Polyangium mundeleinium: one gene and its partner. The protein of the gene in region 1 interacts with the protein of each later gene in a pairwise test. Links are inferred from orthologs where the notes say so. Each region holds a gene or a part of one and is shown on either strand. Other genes may lie near its edges. The genes, in order: POL67_RS39375 and murG.

Evidence for each region.
Region 2: the proteins of POL67_RS39375 (region 1) and murG interact in binary tests that used the Escherichia coli proteins (3 or more experiments, as listed by UniProt). The link is inferred for Polyangium mundeleinium from one-to-one orthologs.

What each region holds. Positions count from the first base shown.
Region 1 is NZ_JAQNDO010000001.1:9,984,810-9,993,279, reverse strand. The notes cover bases 1,618-4,368. They hold POL67_RS39375 (TrmH family RNA methyltransferase), read left to right. Parts: upstream 1,618-2,432; coding sequence 2,433-3,305; downstream 3,306-4,368. Other genes in these bases: POL67_RS39365 (hypothetical protein), read left to right, coding at 4,064-4,368; POL67_RS39370 (GNAT family N-acetyltransferase), read right to left, coding at 3,316-3,870; POL67_RS39380 (vWA domain-containing protein), read left to right, coding at 1,618-2,410. In the rest of the region: POL67_RS39390 (hypothetical protein), read right to left, coding at 1-5; POL67_RS39385 (DUF5005 domain-containing protein), read left to right, coding at 112-1,152; more of POL67_RS39380, read left to right, coding at 1,214-1,617; more of POL67_RS39365, read left to right, coding at 4,369-4,543; POL67_RS39360 (hypothetical protein), read right to left, coding at 4,545-5,096; POL67_RS39355 (alpha/beta hydrolase), read right to left, coding at 5,143-5,877; POL67_RS39350 (hypothetical protein), read left to right, coding at 6,085-6,300; POL67_RS54365 (HNH endonuclease), read left to right, coding at 6,324-6,644; POL67_RS39345 (DUF5713 family protein), read left to right, coding at 6,781-7,116; POL67_RS39340 (hypothetical protein), read left to right, coding at 7,124-7,435; POL67_RS39335 (hypothetical protein), read left to right, coding at 7,785-8,470.
Region 2 is NZ_JAQNDO010000001.1:2,300,740-2,305,151, reverse strand. What follows is about bases 1-2,999. They hold murG (undecaprenyldiphospho-muramoylpentapeptide beta-N-acetylglucosaminyltransferase), read right to left. Parts: upstream 2,063-2,999; coding sequence 938-2,062; downstream 1-937. Other genes in these bases: ftsW (putative lipid II flippase FtsW), read right to left, coding at 2,059-2,999; murC (UDP-N-acetylmuramate--L-alanine ligase), read right to left, coding at 1-941. In the rest of the region: more of ftsW, read right to left, coding at 3,000-3,453; murD (UDP-N-acetylmuramoyl-L-alanine--D-glutamate ligase), read right to left, coding at 3,450-4,412. UniProt on the Escherichia coli protein: Cell wall formation. Catalyzes the transfer of a GlcNAc subunit on undecaprenyl-pyrophosphoryl-MurNAc-pentapeptide (lipid intermediate I) to form undecaprenyl-pyrophosphoryl-MurNAc-(pentapeptide)GlcNAc (lipid intermediate II).

The DNA of each region.
Region 1 (8,470 bases):
TTCATTCCCACGTCCCAGCTCGGCGTCGGACGATCGAAGGGATCCACGGTACGCCACGCTACCACCTGTGCAAGGCCCATACAACGCTGGTAAATGTAGAGGATGGGTGGCATGGGGAACCGTCGGGGTGCAATCTTCCTCGCTGGCGCGCTTTTCGTCGGTTGTGGCGAAGCGCCGGCGATCGAGGCGACTGCGACGGCCTGGCCCGAGGCCGACGCTCTGTTCCACGTCGAGCCCCGCTGGCTCGGCGCCGACGACGCCTATTCGGTCGACCTCGGCGGCGGCCGTGTGCTCTGGCTCTTCGGCGACAGCTTCATTGCTACGAGTGATGCGCATGTCCGCGGCGAATCGCGTCTCGTGCGAAACAGCGTCGCCATCCAGAATGGGTACGACCCGAGCGAGGCCTCGATCGAATTTTTCTGGAAGGGCCCGGAGGCCGAGCCGGCCTCCTTTTTCTCCGAAAAAGACGACATCTGGTATTGGCCCGGCGACGGCGAGCGCATCGGCGACAAACTCTATCTGTTCATGATGGCTGTCCGCGCGGCGAGCGGCGGCCTCGGCTTCGAGGTGTTCGATGCTGACGTCTTCGTCGTCGAGAACCCCGACGACGCGCCGCCCGTATGGGTGATGAAGGAGCTCGAAATGCCCTCGAACGACGCGGGCGTCATCGTCGGCTCCGCGAGCGTGCTCGTGCACGACGATCACCTTTACGCCTTTGGCGCGCAGGAGTCCGAGGGGCACGACATCCACCTGACGCGGTTTCCCCTGCCTGCGTCGGGCGAGATCGATTTCACCAAGCCCGAATCGCTCGGCCTCGCCTTCGAGGACGGGCAAACCGAGCTGACGGTGCACCACGACCGCGTGCGCGACCTGTGGATCGAAGTGCAGGCCGAGGGCTTCGGCGCCTCCGATCTCGCGCTTCGCACGGCAAACGACCTCCGCGGCCCCTTTTCCGACCTCGAAACGTTCTACCATCCCCCCGAATCCGACCGCGAGGATACCCTCGTCTACGCCGGCAAGGCTCACCCCGAGCTCGAAGGCGCCGATCTCGTGGTCACGTATGCCTCGAACAGCCTCGATTTCTCCACGCTCCTCGCCGACACCTCGCTCTATTTCCCCCGATTCGTGCGCGTGAGCTTGCGCGCGCCCTGATCGCGGCTTCGCGCGCGGGAGCCATCTATCGTCGGAGCGACGGATCGGGTAATCTCGATCCATGCTGCAAGGATCTTCCGCTTCGACTTGGGCTGCCCTCCTGGGCGTGATGGGCCTCGTGATCGCGTCGGCGTGTGGGGACGCTGGGTCCAGCGCGTCGTCCGGGGGCGGCGCGGCCGGCGCCACGTATGGCGCGGGCGGGATGGGCGGCGTGGGCGCGGGCTCCGCGGGCGCGGGCTCGTTCGGCTGCAATCCGGCCTGTGTTGCGCCGCAGAAGTGCAGCGCGGCGGGCACGTGTATCGATCCCGGCACGTGCGCCGTCGCCAGTGACTGCTCGGCGGGCATGAAGTGCGACGGCGCCACGAAGACGTGTGTCCCCGGCGGCGACTGCGGCGCGCAGGAGGCCAAGGTCGAGACGATCCCGCCGAACATGCTGCTCGTGCTCGATCGATCGTGCTCGATGACGGCGCTCGTCGGCAACGTGACGAAGTGGGACATCGCCGTCGCCGCCATCAACAAGATGACGACCGATTACACCGGCAAGATCCGCTTCGGCCTCACGCTTTTTCCCGACCTCGTGACGCCGAACTGCCAGCAGGCCGCGATTCCCATCCCGGTTGGCCCCGACAACGAGACGCCCATTCAAGAGCTGCTCACGGCGGCGCTCGCGAAGGCGGACAAATACTTCCCGGACGGGCCCTGCGTCACGAACATCCAGACGGCCGTCACGCAATCGACGACCGAGCCCGCGTTCAACGACACCGATCGCGACAGTTATGCCGTGCTCATCACGGACGGCAAGGAGACGTGCGGCTCGGACGCGACGACCGAAATGGAGATCAAGAATCTCTTCGAGATGCGCGGCATCCCGACGTTCGTGATCGGCTTCGGGGCGGGCATCGACCCGGCGCAGATGAACAAGTTCGCGAACGCCGGCGGCGTCCCGGCCGCGGGGGCGAACCCGTATTACGACGCCTCCGACCAGGCGAGCCTCGACATGGCGCTCGCGACCATCGCCAAGAAGACGCTCTCCTGCGCGTACACGCTCGACACGGTCCCGCCGAACCCGAGCGAGATCTACGTCTTCTTCGACAACACGACCGAAGTGAGCCGCGACGACACGAAGACGGACGGGTGGACCTACGATGCGGGCAAGAACCAGGTCGTCTTCTACGGCCCGGCGTGCGATAGCTTGAAGAACGGCGTGGTCATGGACCTGGATATCGTCCTCGGGTGCCAGGAGCCCACGCCGAACTGATCCGGAAGGTCCGATCCCGTTCATGAAGCAGAAGCCCGACCCGCGAGCCCCCGGCGCCCAGGCCCCCGAGATCGTCCACGGCCTGCGCGCCTGCCTCGCCGTCTTCGCCCGCCGCCCGGACGACGTCCTCGCCGTCTCCTACGGCCGCGAGGCGCGCCGCGACCTCGAGACCCTGATTCGCTGGGCCGCGGCGCGCCGTGTCCCCTGCCACGAGCTGCGCGACGACGAACTCGAGCGGATCGCGCACACGAAAAACCACGAGGGGCTCTGTCTCCATACGCGGCCGCGGGCGTGGCTCGGAACGAACGAGCTCGCGGACATGCTGGTCCGCACGCGCGGGGCGGCCATCGCGCTCGAGCGCGTGCGGAACCCCTACAACATTGGCGCGATCGTCCGGAGCGCGGCGTTTTTCGGCCTCGACGCCGCGCTCCTCGGCGCGCCGGCCCCGCACCCCGGCCTCCCGCCCGACGCCGTCCGCGTGGCCGAGGGCGGCGCCGAGCAGCTCGACTTCTCCCGTACCACGGACCTGCCCGACACCCTCGCGCGCCTGCGCACCCGGGGCGTCACGATCGTGGGCGGCGAGAGCGACGCCGCGGCGAACGCGTTCGGGTTCGCCTTCAAGCGCCCGGTGGTCCTGGTGCTCGGCCACGAGCGCGAGGGTCTGTCCGAGCGCGCCAAGGCGCAATGCGACGCGCTCGTGGCGATCCCGGGGGCCGGGTCGGTCGGGTCGCTGAACGTATCGATCGCGGCGAGCGTGCTCCTGGCGGAGGTTGTCCGGGAGAACCTGCTCGGGAAAAACCCGTCCCCCGCGTCGCCCGCGCCCCCGGCGCCCGTGGCGTCGCCTGCACGTCCGCCCGCGGGCCCGCCGCGGGGGCGTCCGCCGCGGCGACGCTGACCCCCGCGGCTCACCCCACCTTCCGCGCCCGCGTCGTCCCCAGCGTCTTTCGCACGAGGAGCCGGTCTCCAGCTTCCCCCACCTGGACGAACCCCGCCTGCAGGAACGTGGCGAGCAGCCCCGCCTCCTTCCCGGGCCGCGGCTTCGGCGGGTACGCGTCCACGAACGTCACCCCTTTGGCCCTGAGCGCGCGCTCGGCCTCGGCGAGCAGCACCCGGCCGAGCCCGAGCCGCTGGTAGCGGGGGGCCACGAGCAGGCAGGCCACCGTGGGCACCCGCCCCGCCGTCGTGGAGGCGCCCGGCCCGAAGGCCGCGAGGGCGCCGACCAGGCAGAGCGCCGCGGGAAAACCCCCGACGTACCCGGCAAAACCTTTGAGCCGTCCGGCGTGCATGTCGACTTCCAGGATGTTGATTACCTCCCAGGGGTCGAGCTCCGGTGGCTGTCCTGACAGACCGGGAAAAACGGCGTCCGGCACCTCGTCGAGCTCGTGCTCCAGCAGCGCCAGGCTCTCGGCCACCGTCGTGGGTTCGTCGGGGGAGACGGGAAGGACGTACGTGTCGAGCATGGGGTTTTACGGGACCGGACCGCAGAGGCCCCTCAATGAGCTCCATGTGTCGAACGACCCGTTCGTCCGTAAAAAAAGTGAGACCACGTAAAATAAATCGTGCTCCGTGGGAAAACCGTAGGGGAGGTCACGGTGGAGGGGATGCACGCGACAGGGATCGCGGCGGCGGGCGGGGCGCGTTATGTTTGGCTCGATGGTCCGGAAATTGGGGCTGCCCGTCCTCACGCCGAAGCCGCCGCCGCCGACGGTCGACGCCATGCGCAAGCGCCTCGGCGGCCGCGCCTCGACCGAGCCCGGGGCCGGCGACGCGGTCACGTTCACCACGCCGGGCGGCGTTCGGCTCACGGGCGTGGTCCTGTTCGTCCGGGGAGACGAGCTCGACGTGTGGGTCGACGAGAACGTGGTCCGCCGGACCCGTCGCGCCGTGGCGGCCCCGCTCGACGCCGAGCTCCCGCGGGACCTCGTGGCGATCGCCGCCGACGCGCGCGTCTTCGCCAAGCTGACCGAGGGCCAGCGGATCCGTTACCTCGACGAGGGCCGGGTGGACGAGGGCACGCTCGTCGAGAAGTGCCGCTTCGGCGCGCTGGTCGAGCGCGGTGACGCGACGATCGTCGGCCTCGGCTTCCGCAGGCTCTGGCCCGCGGACGCAACGCCCGCGCGCGAACCCTCGTAGATCAGAGGCAACTACAGAGCGGATCGTCCAGCGCGCACGCGCAGCCCGTCGTGACCCGTGTGTTCGGTTTTCCCGGGACCGTGGCTGTGTCGTGCTTGTGCTTGTGCGGGTTCAGGCCGGTCGGCGGCTCGGGCGGCGTCTTCGGCAGCGCCTCGGCCTCGGGCGAGGGGGGCGGCGTGGGCGGCGCTTGCGCCTCGGCGGCCTCGGGCTTCACGGCCTCGGTCGTCGCGGTGGGCGCGGGCTCGCTCTTGCCGCAGGCGGCGACGATCAGCGAGGCGCCCACGGCGAGGCGCAGCCGGGGCAAACGCCGGGCAGGTGGGGGGCTCGGCTCGGGATGGCGGAAGAGGACGTTCCCCTCCTCGTCGTGCTCCACCCGCACGCAGAGCGAATGCGGCCGGGCCGAGGCGATCAGGCGATCGGCCTCGTCGGGCGTGAGCTCGGCGAGCGCGACGACCTGTTTGTCACACGAACCGCAATGTCGCCGCGCTTCCGACCCCGTCATCGACTCCCAGCGTTCGCTGCAAGGCTCGGCGATGTGGAAGCGGCGGAGCATGGAAACGAGTCTACGCCCGTGGGCCCGAAAAGGGGAGCCCTGGGAGCTACGCCCCGCCGTGCCGGGCCTGCGCGAACGTCCCGAGCCCGCTCACGACGGCCGGGGGGATCTCGTGCGCCCCACCGTGCGGCACCCACGTCACGCGCGCTTTCGCGGCGGTCATCATGTCCCGGAGGATCTCGGCGCGCCCGAAAGGCAGGAGCGGATCTCGCCGTCCGTGCGAGATGAACGCCGCAAGCCGCTCCCCGACGGCATCGAGCCCGGCCTGCCAGCGCTCGCCGCCGAGCCGGGTCCCCGAGAGCACGGCGAGGCCGGCGAAAGGCTCGCGGAGGTGGGTCACGAGCTCGGTCGTGACCATGGCGCCCTGGGAAAACCCGCCCACGACGAGCTGATCCCGCCGCACGCCGTATTCCTTCCCGAGGACCTCGACGGTCTCCGCGAGCGCATCCCGGGCCGGCGCGAGTCCTTCGGGCACCTCGTCGAGGCGCTTCATGGCGCCGTCGATGTCGCCGCGCATGAGGAGCGTCATCAGCCGATCCATGCCGATGTCCCACCAGGCACGTCCGCGCATGCCGGGGCCGACCTCGACTTCGAGGGGGGCTTCGGGGAAGAACCAGCGGACGCCGCGACCGGCGTCGATGACGCGGCAGAGGCTGACGAGGTCTTCCCCGGGCGCGCCGAAGCCGTGGCAGAGCAGAATCGCGGGGCCGTCGCCGCCGCCGCGGTGATCGTCGCCGCCCCGAACGTGGACGCGGAGGGGGCCGAAGGTGCGGGGTTCCATGGGGCGGGACCGTAGCAGGATTTCGAGGGGGTGCGGGGGGTGGGCGAAGGGAGGGCGCGTGGCGTGAGGGACAGGGAGATTGGCGGTATCGGCGGGAGGACGCTGGGGTGGCATCCCTGGGCAAACGGTCTCCGATTCCAGGCCGAGCTTGTGCCAGCGGCGGAGGGGTGGCATGCTACGAGCCAGACGTCGGCGAGGGAAAAACGCGTGGAAAAGCGAACCTTGGAGCAGCTCGAAGCGGCGCTCGATGCGGTCAGCAGGGACCTGGCCCCGCGCGTCGAAGAGCTCGCGCAGAAGAGCACCGCGGGCGCCCTCACGCCTGAAGAGTACCGGGAGTACGCCGAGGTCGTCCGCCTGAACGACACGCTCAGCCTCCTCAAGCTACAAGCCGAGGAGTTCTGGACGATGCGCGCAGCATCGTGAAGCTTCCCAGCGACGTGCGGGAGATGGTCCAGCGGCGTGCCCAGGGCGCGTGCGAGTACTGTCGGTTTCCCGAGAGCGCGTCGATTCTGCCCCATCAGGTCGACCACATCATCGGGCGACAGCATCGGGGATCGGATGGCGTGGACAACCTGTGTCTCTGCTGCATTCGCTGCAACCTGAAGAAGGGGCCGAACATCGCGTCGATTGACCCCGCGACCAGCGCCATCGTGCCGCTCTATCACCCGAGGCGGCATTCGTGGGGGACCACTTTTCCGTGGGGTCGGAGGGAACCGTGGAAGGGGGGACGGCCGAGGGGCGCGCGACGGTGCAGCTCCTGGACATGAACGACGAGGGGCGCGTTCGGCTGCGCGCATGGCTCTTGCGCCGTGGATGGCGTCCTTGAGCGGATGGGACGCTTGGGCCAAGAGGGCGGAGTCTTCCGAGGAATCATGATGGCCACTGGCACAGGACAATCGATCGATGACCATCAAGAATGACACTGTGAAGCAGCGAAAATTCCTGGAGTCGATGATCGACGACAACTACTACCCGAAGCACCTCGTCGAAAAGGGGCAGCGGCTCCTCGTGGCGCTCGCGGAGCGCATCGAGAAGGAGGCGCCCAAGGGGAACGCGGTCTACGCGCTCACGCACGCCACGACCGAGGCGTTCAACGATCTCCAGGAGGAGTTTTTCGAAGCGGAGAGCGAGATCGAGACAATGGCGCGCGAGGCCATCGCGGAGGACATCGGCTTTATCCTCAAGGCCTACGGCTATGAATTCGACATCGAGGAGGCGCTCGCGCCGCGGGATTGGTGACGCGCTCATGATCGGCGTCCAGGTGCAGATCGTGCGATATGCCGACGACGCGCAGCCCGGCTGGGTCGAGTGCCACTTGATCGACGCGCACGGCCGCCGCTGGTCGTTTCTCCAGAAGGTGCCAATCGTCACCGAAGCTGCGCTGGATCAGCAAAGCGAGTACCCACAACCGGGCATCCTCGCTTGCGAGGTCGTCACGCGGCACGAAGGTGTCGTTCGCATCGATACAACGCAACCGTGGGACATTGATTCGATCGAGGGGGAGAAACAGTTCGACGTGCAAGAGTCCCTGCTGGTCGAGGTCGACTGGTACCTGTAGCAAGAGACGATTCCAGCGAGATCGACGCCGCGCCCGTGCGTTTCGTGTCGCCGGACATCCGTCCTCGCGTCGATTTCAGCAGGAGCGGACCTCGTCTCGGTCCCCACAGCGCGGTTTTCCGTTGATCACCCCGCCCCATGGGAGGACGCTTCCCCGCGGAGCAAATCCCCATGCCCGACCCCCTTCTCCTCCGCTTTCGTGCGATTCCGGGTGAAAACGTCGACGTGCCGGTCGTCCTCGCCGGTGCTGGAAAAGAGGCGGCCGAAAGCTGGAAGGACGCGAGGCGCACGCCGGGCGTGCACGTCCTTCTCGCCGGGGATCGTGATTACGTCGTGAGCCTCGCGCCCCCGTGTCGGAGGCGACGATCGAGATGCTGGAAGCACACCGGAAGAAAAGCGCGCAGCTCGTCTTCCCGGGACGAACCCCCGTGCGGCGCAGGATCGCCGACGTCGCCGTCGTGCCGGCGGCGAGGCTCAGGCAGAGCGGGCCCGTCGCACTCGCCGCGGCAGCGCTCGATTTGACGGCCGGGCGCGAGGGCGCACCGTCGTTATGGCTCTTGCCCGATGGTTCGTTCGCCACCGAGCCGGGGCCGCCGCCGCGTGGCCTCGACGCAGGCCCCGCGCTCGTCCGCGCCGCGCGCTGGGTCTCGTCCCGCCGCACCACGACCTTGGAGCGCCTCTTCCCGCCGAGCGCGTTTCACCCCGACGAACCTTTGCGCCCCGAGCGGCTCACCGCAACGCAGGCCGCGGGGCTGCTCGTCCAGGCCCGGAGCGCGCTCGCCGCCGCAGGGGCGACCACCGAAGATGCACGAAAAGATCCGATCGCGGCGGCGCAGATTCGATCGGCCGCGCTCACCGTGCTCTCGCACCTCGTGGCCACGGCGCTCCGGGATCCGGATTTCCGCGCAATTGCGGATCAGGCCGCGGCCCTGATGTTCGCGCTCGTCGCCAGCGAGACCGGGCCAGCGGCCGTGCCCGCGCTCCGGGCGCACGCGATTCAGCTCCTCTCGATGCGCGCGCCGGCACTCGCGGCGGC
Region 2 (4,412 bases), 7.7 Mb from region 1 along the record:
CGACGCGCGACGCCGCCGAAGGTGGCGAGGGCTTGCTTCGTGACGTCGAGCGGGACTTCGAGCTCGTCGGCGACGGCGATCGTCGCGAGGCAGTTCAGCACGTTGTGCGCGCCGGGCATCTTCACGGTGAAGCCGCCGAGCGGCTGGCCGCGGCGATACGCGTTGAAGCTCGTCTCCAGGCCGCGGAACTGGATGCCGCGCGCGCAGTAGTCCGCGTGCGGCGAGACGCCGTACGTGACGTGGCGGCGCGGGATCCGCGGCAGGATGTCCTGCACGTGCGGGTGATCGAGGCAAAGCACGGCGAGGCCGTAGAAGGGTACGCGCGCGGCGAACTCGATGAAGGCGTCCTTGATCTTCTCGTGGGTGCCGTAGTGATCGAGGTGCTCGGGGTCGATGTTCGTGACCACGGCGATCGTGGGCGTCAGGCGCAAGAACGAGCCATCGCTCTCGTCGGCCTCGGCGACGAGCAGATCGCCGGCGCCGAGGCGCGCGTTCGAACCAAGCGCGGCCATCTTGCCGCCGACGACGACCGTGGGATCGAGGCCGGCGTGCCGGAGCACCGTGGCGACGAGCGAGGTCGTCGTGGTTTTTCCGTGCGAACCCGCGATGGCCACGCCGTACTTCACGCGCATCAGCTCGGCGAGCATCTCGGCGCGGCCGATGACGGGGATGCCGAGCGCGCGGGCCTCGACGAGTTCCGGGTTGTCCGCGCGGATCGCGCTCGAATACACGACGACGTCGACGCCGCGGACGTTCTCGGCGCGGTGGCCGATGTCGATGCGCACGCCGAGCGAGGCAAGACGCTGGGTCGTGGAGCCGCTCTTCACGTCGGAGCCGGAGACGTCGAACTCGAGCGAGCGGAGGATCTCCGCGAGGCCGCTCATGCCCACGCCGCCGATGCCCACGAAGTGGATGTGCCGGACGCGCCCGCGGAACATCATGCCGTCCTTCCCCGGGCTTTCTCCCGGTGTTTCGACTCCCGCAAACGCGCGAGCTCGAGCAAGTCCGCCGCCACGGCCTTCGCCGCGTCGGGCGCCCCGATCTCGGCCGCGGCGCGCGCCATGGAAGCGCGCCCCTCGGGCGAACCCGCGAGCTTGCGGATCTCCTCCGCGACCCGATCGGCCGTGGCCTCGGCCTGCGGCAGCGCCACGGCCGCGCCGCGCTTCTCCAGCGAGCGCGCGTTCTTGAGCTGATGATCGTCGGCCGCGAAGGGATACGGGACGAGGATCGCGGGGCGACCGACGGCGCAGAGCTCGGCGAGCGTGGAGGCGCCGGCCCGCGCGATCACGAGGTCGGCCGACGCGAGCGCGCGGGCCATGTCGTCGATGAACGGGACGACCTCGGCGGCCCCGGACAAACCGAGCGACTCGTAGAGCGCGCGCGCCTCGGCCTCGCGCTCGCGGCCCGTCTGGTGGACGACGCGCAGGCCCGGGACCTGGTTCACGACCTGGGAAATCGCGCGCGGCACGGTCTCGTTCAAGGCCTTGGCGCCCTGGCTGCCGCCGAGGACGAGGATCGAGAGCTGGTCCTTCTGGACCTCGTACGGCGCGGGCGCGAAGGCCTTGCGGAGGGGCACGCCGAGGCGGCGCACGATGCTCGGTCGGAAGAAACGATCGACCTCGGGGAACGTGGTGTAGGCGCGCACGGCGAACGGCGCGAGCAGGCGGTTCGACAGGCCCATCACGCTGTTCGGTTCGAGCACGGTGACGGCGACGCCGAGCGTGCGCGCCGCGAAGCACACGGGGCCGCCCGCGTAACCGCCCACGGAGAGGACGGCCGACGGCCCGAGGCGGCGGACGAGATCCCGCGCGGCGGGGATCGAGGCCGCGGCGTGCTGCGCGCCCTTCAGGAACCCGGAAACTCCTCCGCCGCGCAGGGGCAGGATGTCAAGGAGCTCGAGCTCGCCACCTTGCTCGGGCACGACGCGCGCTTCGAGGCCGCGCGCGGTGCCGACGTAGACGACACGCGCCGAAGGGTCGGCGGCACGAACCGCCTCGCCCACCGCGAGCATCGGGAAGACGTGGCCGCCGGTGCCGCCGCCTGCGAGAAGAAGGGTCGTCACGCGCTCGCTCCCTCCGCGGCCGCGGCCCCATCCTGGGCCTCCGTGGCGATGAGGGCCGACGCGCTCGGCGCGCCCTCGCTCGTGCGCACGGGCGCGGGCTTCTCTCGCGGAACCTCGTTCGTCCGCGGACGGCTGACGCTGAGCAGGACGCCCGCGCCGGCGGCGTTCACGAGCAGCGACGAGCCGCCGTAGCTCATGAACGGCAGCGTGAGGCCCTTCGTCGGCAGGATGGCCATGGCGACGGCGAGGTTCACGAGCGCCTGCACGCCGAAGAGCGTGGCGATGCCGAACGCGAGGAAGCTGCCGTAGTCGTCGTGCGCTTCGAGCGCGATCTTCACGCCACGCGAGACGATGACGAGGTACGCGGTGACGAGGCCGAGGATGCCGAGGAAGCCGAGCTCCTCGCCGATGATCGCGCTGATGAAGTCCGTGTGCGCCTCGGGCAGGTAAAGCACCTGCAGGCCCTTGCCGAGGCCGAGCCCGGTCCACCCGCCGGAGCCGAAGCTCATGACGGACTGGAAGGGCTGATAGGCGAGGTCCTGGCGGTGGTTGTCCATGTCGATGAACGCCAGGTAGCGCCGGTAGCGGTAGTCGCTGAAGGCCACGAGCGCAGCCGCGCCCATGCCGAGCAGGGCCGTGAACGCTGCGATGTACGGCAGGCGCGCGCCCGCCACGAAGAGCAGCGTGAACGTGAGGAACAGGAGCACGACGGCGCTGCCGAAGTCGGGCTGCTTCAAGAGCAGCATGATGAGGAAGCCGACGACGATCAGGTGCGGCAAGAAGCCCACGGAGAAGCTCTTGATCGTGTCGGCCTTCTTCGAGAGCGAGTACGCGAGCCAGAGGACGATGCCGAGCTTGGCGGTCTCTGCTGGCTGGATGTGCACGGGGCCGATCGCGATCCAGCGGTAGGCGTTGCCGGCCTTGTGGCCGAGGCCGAGGATCGTCAGGCCCAGCATGAGCGTGACCGCGACGAGGATCGGGTACGTGAAGGGCTTGAGCTTGCGGTAGTCGAAGCGGCTCACGAGCCACATCGTGAAGAGCGCGACGAGCGCGTAGACGCCCTGGCGCTTCAGGAAGAACTGCGCGTCGTGGTACTTCACGGTCGCTTCGATCGCGCTCGCGCTGTAGACCATGACGACGCCGAAGCCGACGAGCGCGATGACCACGGCCGCGAGCACCGAGTCCACGGGGCCGGCCTTGCTCGAACGGAGGAGCGCGGTGACGCCGTTGCCGGCGCCGGGGCTCTCCTTGCGCGGCGCGCGGGCCTCGTTTTTCGGCGGCGCGGGTGGCGGATCGCTCGGCGGAAGGAGGCGGTTCTTCGGCGGGGGCGCGCTCGAATGGCGGCGCTCGCCGATCGCATGGTTGCCCGAGAGGACGGCGCTGCTGCTCACGACCGAACCTCCAGCATGGACTGGACCGCCTGGGCAAATTGGTCGCCGCGATCCTTGTAATCGCGGAACATGTCGAAGCTCGAACAGGCGGGGCTGAGCAGGACGGCGTCGCCGGGCTGGGCCAGTCGGCGCGCGATCTGCACGGCCTCGGCCATGGATCCGGCGCGCTCGATGGGGAGCACGCCCTGCGCGGCCGCGGCGATCCGATCAGCAGCCTCGCCGATGAGCACGAGGCCGCGGCCCTTGTCGCGGAGCGCGTCGACGAGCGGCTCGTACGCGCCGAGCTTGTCCTTGCCGCCCGCGATGAGGACGGCCTTGTCCTCGGTGAGGCCACGGAGCGCGGCGACCGACGCGCCGACGTTCGTGCCCTTCGAGTCGTCGTAGTAACGTACGCTGTCGTTCACGCCGACGAGCACGGTGCGATGGCCGAGGCCGCGGAAGGCACGGACGGCGCGCGAGAGCCAAGCGTCCGCGCTGTCGTCGAAGGGCACGTCGAACGCGGCCACGACGCCGAGCGCCGCGCATGCGTTCTCGACGTTGTGCTTGCCGGCGATCTGGAGCGCGTCGAGCGGGAAGCTGTGCCACGCGTCGCGATGCACGATCGAGCCGCCGACGGGGCGCACGGTGGCGGCCTCGTCGGTCGCGCTGAACGTGACCACACGGGCGCCGCCGCGGGCGGCCTGCTTCGCGCAGAGCGGATCGCCGTGCGGGATCACGGCCGTATCCTCGGGACCCATGGGGACGAAGGGGTTGCCCTTCGCGTCGGCGTACGCCTGGAAGTCCGGGTACCGGTCGAGGTGATCGTCGGTGATGTTGAGCAACGCGTGGGCGCGGGCGTGCAGCGTGGGCACCCGCTCGGCCTGGAAGCTCGAAATTTCGAGGACGATCGCGTCGAACGATTGCCCCACGACCTCGGCGAGCGGCGTGCCGAAGTTGCCGCCGATGAACACTTTCTTCCC